Regions from separate parts of the Lysinimonas soli genome, predicted to be linked through region 1. Evidence: riboswitches for the same ligand, from Rfam matches in the RefSeq annotation. Region 1 holds a riboswitch; the other holds the start of a gene.
What was found. Region 1 has a riboswitch for ZMP and ZTP ahead of purH (bifunctional phosphoribosylaminoimidazolecarboxamide formyltransferase/IMP cyclohydrolase). Riboswitches for the same ligand answer to the same signal wherever they lie in the genome.
Positions count from the first base shown of each region.

Region 1 (3,400 bases):
GCGGCCGCGATCACCTCGTCGTCACGGATCGAGCCGCCGGGCTGCACGATCGCGGTGACCCCGGCCTCCATCAGGATGCGCGCGCCGTCGGCGAAGGGGAAGAACGCGTCCGACGCCGCCACGCTGCCGGCCGCGCGATCGCCGGCGCGTTCGACGGCGAGTCTGCACGAGTCCACCCGGTTCACCTGACCCATGCCGACCCCGACGCTCGCGCCGTTCTTGGCGAGCAGGATCGCGTTCGACTTCACGGCGCGGCAGGCGATCCAGGCGAAGCTCAGGTCGGCGAGGGTCGCGGCGTCGGCGGGCTCACCGGCGACGAGCTTCCACTGCAGCGGGCGCTCGAACTGCGTGTCGGCCTGCTGCAACAGGATGCCACCCGAGATCTGCCGAAGCTCCGTCTCGCCCCGCGCATAGCCCTCGGGCAGTTGCAGCAGGCGCAGGTTCTTCTTCGCCTGCAGGATCGCGAGCGCCTCCGGCTCGAATCCCGGGGCGATGACCACCTCGGTGAAGATCGGCGCGATCGACTCGGCCGCCTCCTTCGTGATCGGGCGGTTCGCCGCGATCACCCCGCCGTAGGCCGACACCGGATCGCAGGCGTGCGCGGCGGCGTGGGCGGCGGCGATCGTGTCGGCGGTCGCGATGCCGCAGGGGTTGGCGTGCTTGATGATCGCCACGGTCGGAGTGTGGTGGTCGTAGGCGGCGCGGAGGGCGGCATCCGCGTCGACGTAGTTGTTGTACGACATCTCCTTGCCGCCGAGCTGGGCGGCCTGGGCGATGCCCGCTGCGCCGGGAGTGCCGTAGAGGGCGGCGCGCTGGTGCGAGTTCTCGCCGTAGCGCAGCGGGGTGACGCGGTCCCAGGTGGCGCCGACCCAGCCCGGAAAGCCCGAGCCCTCGTCGTCGGGCGCGAGCACGTTGCCGATCCAGCTCGCGACCGCGACGTCGTAGCGCGCCGTGTGCCGGAAGGCCTCGCGCGCCAGCTCGCGGCGTTGCAGCAGAGTGGTGCCGCCGGCGAGGAGCGCGTCGATGATGTCGCCGTACCCGGCGGGGCTCGTGACGACCGCCACGTTGGCATGGTTCTTGGCGGCGGCGCGCACCATGGCGGGGCCGCCGATGTCGATCTGCTCGACCACGGCATCCGGTTCGGCGCCCGAGGCGACGGTGGCGGCGAAGGGATAGAGGTTGCTCACCAGCAGCTCGAACGGCGCGATGCCCTGCGCGGCGAGCTCGGCCTCGTGCGACTCGAGCCGCAGGTCGGCGAGAAGGCCGGAGTGCACGAGCGGATGCAGGGTGCGCACCCGGCCGTCGAGCGACTCGGGGTAGCCGGTGAGGTCACCGACCTGGGTCACCGGATGTCCGGCGGCGGCGATCGCGGCGGCGGTCGAGCCGGTCGACACGATCTCGACGCCGGCAGCGGTCAGGGCGGCGGCGAGGTCGATGAGCCCCGACTTGTCGCTCACCGAGACGAGGGCTCGGCGGATCGGGACGAGATCGCGCGGGCGGTAGGCGGCGGGATCGATGGATGGACCGGACATGAACTGCTCCTTCTGGGTACGACCGGACAGGGCATCCGGTTCAGCCCAGGCGAACGGCCGAAACGATCGGTTCGTGACGAACCCGTCGCTCCCCGATGGTCACCCATCTCAACGCCAGTCGCGACCGAATCAGTTTACCGCCTCATCCCTCCGCCTCCTCCGCCTCCCCTCCCCGTCTCCTCCCGTCTCCTCCCGTCTCGTTCCGTCTCGTTCCGTTCCGTCTCGTTGTCGCCGAGACTCCCCGAATCGACCTTCGGATGCCGCGGAAGGTCGATTCGGGGAGTCTCGGCGCTCCGGGGCGAGGGCATGGGCACGCGCGCGAGACGAGGGCGGACGGTCCTCGGGCGAGACGGGGACGCAACACGACGAAGCCCGACGCGGCACGGGGCGGGCACGCGGCGGGGGCGTCAGGCGAGCGTGGTGAGGTCGAGCTGCCCGTTCGCGATGTCGAGCACGACGTCGACGAGCAGCTCGCGTTCCACGAGTTTGATGCGGTCGTGCAGGCGCCCCTCGGTGTCGCCGGGCAACACGGGCACCCGCCGCTGGGCGACGATCGGGCCCGAGTCGACGCCGTGATCCACGATGATGACGCTCGCGCCCGTCTGCGCTACCCCCGCCGCGAGGGCGTCGCGCACGGCGTGAGCACCCGGGAACTCGGGCAGATAGGCCGGATGCGTGTTCAGCAGCGCGGGACTCAGCGCCTCCACCGCGCGCGGCGGCAACAGTCTCATGAAGCCGGAGAGGATGACCAGGTCGGCCTGCCACTGCCGCAGCTGGTCGACCAGCTCGTCCCCCCAGGCCTCGCGGCTGTCGAAGGCGTTGAACGGAACCACGAAGCTCGGGATGCCGAACTCCTCGGCGTGCGCGAGCCCCTCCGCGTCACGGTCGGCTCCGATCGCGACGACCCGAGCCGGGAACTCGGCGTCGTCCGAGGCATCGAGGAGGGCCCGCAGGTTGGAGCCGCCGCCCGAGATCAACACGACCAACCGGAGCACGGGCCCAGCCTAGCGACGCCGCGGCATGCGGGATGACGCGGCCAGTCCGATCCCGATCGCCACCGCGAACTCGATCCCCGCCGCGATTCCGACCGCCCAGGGATCCGGTCCGACCTGCTGGAACCGTCCCGGCCCCGCCGCCCCGGCCGAGGCCGCCGACAGCAGCCCGAGCAGCGCGCCGCCGGCCAGCCCGCCGCCGAGCGCGGTCACCAGGAAGGCGACCCCGTGGGAGGCGTCGGCGTCGTCGAGGGCCCGAACGACGATCGGCCGCACCGCCGCCCCGGCCAGGAAGCCCGCGACGACCGGCACCAGCAGCCCGGCGAATCCGAAGGCGAGGTCGCCGGTCGGCAGGGCGCCGAGCAGCGGGATGGCGGGCATGGGCCCGAGCGCCGTGCCGAGCGGAGACACATGCGACCCCGCGCCGATCGCGAAGCCGGGGCCGACGAACCAGGAGGCGGCCCAGATCACCAGGTTCGGCACGAAGGCCAGCTGCCCGGCGGTGAGGGCGAGCCCTCCGACGACGCCGGTGTGCAACGACTCGTAGAGCCGCACGATCTGCGCGTAGTCGACCGCGATGAGCAGCGAGACGGCGACGGCGCTGACCAGGATCGTGAGGGCGACCGCCGCGGTGCCCGCGCGCAGGGCTCCGCCCACGGCTGCACGCACGGCCGGACGCCAGTCGTCGATCCAGTCGCGCAGCGAACTGCCGGCGGCATCCGGGCCTCGCTCTCGCCCCTCGCGCAGCACGCCGACGAACAGACCCACACCGAAGACGAGGGTGGGCAGCAGCGCGCCCTGCCAGATCGACGGTCGCGCGGACGAGTTGACCGCGGTGAGCGTGACGGCCAGGGATGCCGCGGCGAAGACGCCCAG
Region 1 covers NZ_JBHSMG010000002.1:794,685-798,084, reverse strand. Annotated here, with positions in the region: gene purH (bifunctional phosphoribosylaminoimidazolecarboxamide formyltransferase/IMP cyclohydrolase) at 1-1,532, opposite strand, end outside; ZMP/ZTP riboswitch at 1,569-1,664, opposite strand; gene purN (phosphoribosylglycinamide formyltransferase) at 1,940-2,527, opposite strand; gene ACFPJ4_RS11470 (cell division protein PerM) at 2,537-3,400, opposite strand, start outside.

Region 2 (3,400 bases), on a different contig from region 1:
TGCCCGCGATCGGCACCTCGTGGCGGCGCAGCAGTTCGACGATGCCGGCCGGCGTGCACGGCAGCGGCGAATCCAGCTCGCCCTCGACGCCCAGCACCAGGCGTCCGAGGTTGGTCGGATGCAGTCCGTCGGCGTCCTTGGCGGGGTCGATCAGCTCCAGCATGGCGTTCTCGTCGATCCCCGCGGGCAGCGGCAGCTGCACGATGTATCCGGTCACGGCCGGGTCCGCGTTGAGCGCGGCGATCGCGGCCCGCACCTCGGACTCGGATGCCGTGGCCGGCAGGTCCACGCGGATCGACTCGATCCCGACCTCGGCCGAGTCGCGGTGCTTGCCCCCCACGTAGCTCAGCGAGCCGGGATCCTCGCCGACCAGCAGGGTGCCGAGACCGGGGACGATGTCCCGCTCCCGCAGGGCCGCGATCCTCCCGGCCAGCTCGCCCTTGATCGCCGAGGCGGTCGCGATGCCGTCGAGGATGCGAGCCGTCACTGCCACGACCCCGGCGAGGTGAGGCCCCCGTAGAGCGGGAACTTCTGGGCGAGCGCGGTCACCCGCGCGCGCAGCGCCGGCAGGTCGGCATCGGGCAGGAGGGTCTGCGCGATGATGTCGGCCACCTCGGTGAACTCGGCGTCGCCGAAGCCGCGGGTGGCGAGCGCGGGCGTGCCGATGCGCACTCCCGAGGTGACCATCGGGGGGCGCGGGTCGAAGGGCACGGCGTTGCGGTTGACGGTGATCCCGACCTCGTGCAGCAGGTCTTCGGCCTGCTTGCCGTCCGTGGCCGAGTTGCGCAGATCGACGAGCACGAGGTGCACGTCGGTGCCGCCCGTCAGCACGTCGATGCCGGCGGCCGTGGCGTCCGGGGCGGTGAGACGCTCGGCGAGGATCGCGGCGCCGCGGATGGTGCGGGCCTGACGGTCGGCGAACTCCGGCTCGGCCGCGAGCTTGAAGGCGGTGGCCTTCGCGGCGATGACGTGCATGAGCGGGCCGCCCTGCTGCCCGGGGAAGACGTTGGAGTTGATCTTCTTGGCGAGGTCGGCGTCGTTGGTCAGGATGAAGCCCGAGCGCGGTCCGCCGATGGTCTTGTGCACGGTCGACGAGGTCACGTGCGCGTGCGGCACCGGAGAGGGATGCAGTCCGGCCGCGACCAGCCCGGCGAAGTGCGCCATGTCGACCCAGAGCAGCGCGCCGACCTCGTCGGCGATCTCGCGGAAGCGCGCGAAGTCCAGTTGACGCGGGTACGCCGACCAGCCGGCGATGATGACCTGCGGCTGCACCTCGATCGCCTTCTCGCGCACGACATCCATGTCGACCAGGAAGGTCTCGGGGTCGACGCCGTAGGCGTGGGCCTCGTAGAGCTTGCCCGAGAAGTTGAGCTTCATGCCGTGCGTCAGGTGACCGCCGTGGGCCAGCTCGAGACCCAGGATGCGGTCGCCGTGCTTCGCGATCGCCGCGAGCACCGCGGCGTTGGCCGAGGCTCCCGAGTGCGGCTGGACGTTGGCGAACTCCGCGCGGAACAGCGTCTTCGCGCGCTCGATCGCCAGGTTCTCGACGATGTCGACGAACTCGCAGCCGCCGTAGTAGCGACGCCCCGGGTAACCCTCGGCGTACTTGTTGGTGAGTACCGAGCCCTGCGCCTCGAGCACGGCGCGGGGCACGAAGTTCTCGCTCGCGATCATCTCGAGGGTGTTGCGCTGGCGGCCGAGCTCGAGCTCGAGGGCCGCCGCGACCTCGGGATCGACGACCGAGAGCGGGGCGAGGAAGGTATCGGACATGGTGCCTCCTGAGTTCTGAACAGATGGATGTCTGTCACAGCCCAGGCGTACGGCCGTTTCCGTGTAGTCGCTCCCCGATGGTGACCCATCCGAACGCCAGTCGCGACCGTCCTACTCTAGCGGCCGACGTGCAGCGGAAGCAGCCCCATCCGCCGACGATCCGACAGCACGACGAACAGCATCCCGGCCAGCACGAACGCCACCTCGACCCAGGGAAGCACGCGGATCCCGAAGCCGTCGAGCAGGAGGCCGCCCAGGAAGGCTCCGCCGCCGATGGCCACGTTGAACGAGATCGTGGTCCAGGCCGCCGCGGTGTCGCGCAGACGCAGCGAGGCCGAGTGCATCATCCGGCCCTGCAGCAGCGAGGGGATGCCGCCGAACGCGACGCTCCAGGCGATCATGCCGATCACCACGATCACGGGCGAGGCGGCGCCGAAGATCCCGAGGGCGGCGACCGTGACCGCGACGCTGAGGGCGAGGATCAGCAGGGCGCCCCGGGGGAACCGATCGCCGAGCAGCCCCGCGATGAGCAGACCGAACGCGCCGGCCGCGCCGTAGCCGAACAGCAGCGCGCTGACATCGCCGGCCGGGATGCCGCCCACCTGAGTGGCCCAGGGCACGATGTAGGTGTAGTACGCGTTCTGCCCGACCGCGAGCAGCAGGATCGTGACGCTGACGATCACGACGGCCGGCACCGTGCGGTCCTGGCGCAGCGGCAGCGCGATCTCGCCGGTCTTCAGCGTGACCAGGTGCGAGACGTGCGGGAGCGCGAGCACCACGAGCAGCAGGAACACCAGCACGACCCCGCCCATCACGGCGAAGGCGAGACGCCAGCCGAGCGCATGACCGAGCGCTGTGCCGAACGGGACGCCCAGGATGAAGGCCGCGGTTCCGCCGGCGTTGGTCACGGCGAGGGCCCGCGAGAGCTGACGCTGCGGCACGATCCGCGAGGCGTAGGGGCCCGTCACCGACCAGAACAGGCCGTGCGCCAGGCCGCCGAGCACGCGGGCGCCGGCCAGGAACTCGTAGCTCGGCGAGATCGCCGCGAGGAAGTTCGCCACGGCGAACACCCCGAGCATCGTCACCATGAGCCACTTGCGCGGGAACCGGTGCGTCAGCGCCGTCAGCGGCGCCGTGCTGACGACCACGGTGAGCGCGAAGATCGTCACGAGCAGCCCGACCCGCGATTCCGAGACGTGCAGCTCGGCGGCGATGTCGGGCAGCAGGCCGGTGGGCAGGAACTCGCTCGACACGGCGACGAAGATCGCGCCCGTGATGACGAGCAGGCGGAACAGGGGGAATCGGGAGTCTGAGCCCTCGGCGCTCATCGCGAGACTTTCTGGATCGGAGGGCTCGGAACGCCGGCCGCGGGGTGCCGCGAGCCGCGGCATCGACACCAGCCTACCGAGAGCGCGCCCCCGAGACGCCCGCCAGTACGCTGGGGGCGTGAGCCCGACGCCGACCCATTGGATCGTCACGCTGGTCTGCGAGGACCGTCCCGGGATCGTGCACGCCGTCAGCGGGGCGATCGTCTCGGCTCAGGGCAACATCACCGAATCCCAGCAGTTCTCGAGCGCCGACAGCGGCCGCTTCTTCATGCGGTTGCAGGTCGAGTCGGCGGTCTCCCGCG
Region 2 covers NZ_JBHSMG010000003.1:148,542-151,941, reverse strand. Annotated here, with positions in the region: gene ACFPJ4_RS12505 (bifunctional methylenetetrahydrofolate dehydrogenase/methenyltetrahydrofolate cyclohydrolase) at 1-487, opposite strand, end outside; gene glyA (serine hydroxymethyltransferase) at 484-1,770, opposite strand; ZMP/ZTP riboswitch at 1,803-1,884, opposite strand; gene ACFPJ4_RS12495 (MFS transporter) at 1,887-3,098, opposite strand; gene purU (formyltetrahydrofolate deformylase) at 3,217-3,400, shown strand, end outside.
Region 2: it holds a riboswitch for ZMP and ZTP, as region 1 does, so the genes downstream of both, glyA (serine hydroxymethyltransferase) here and purH (bifunctional phosphoribosylaminoimidazolecarboxamide formyltransferase/IMP cyclohydrolase) in region 1, are expected to answer to the same signal.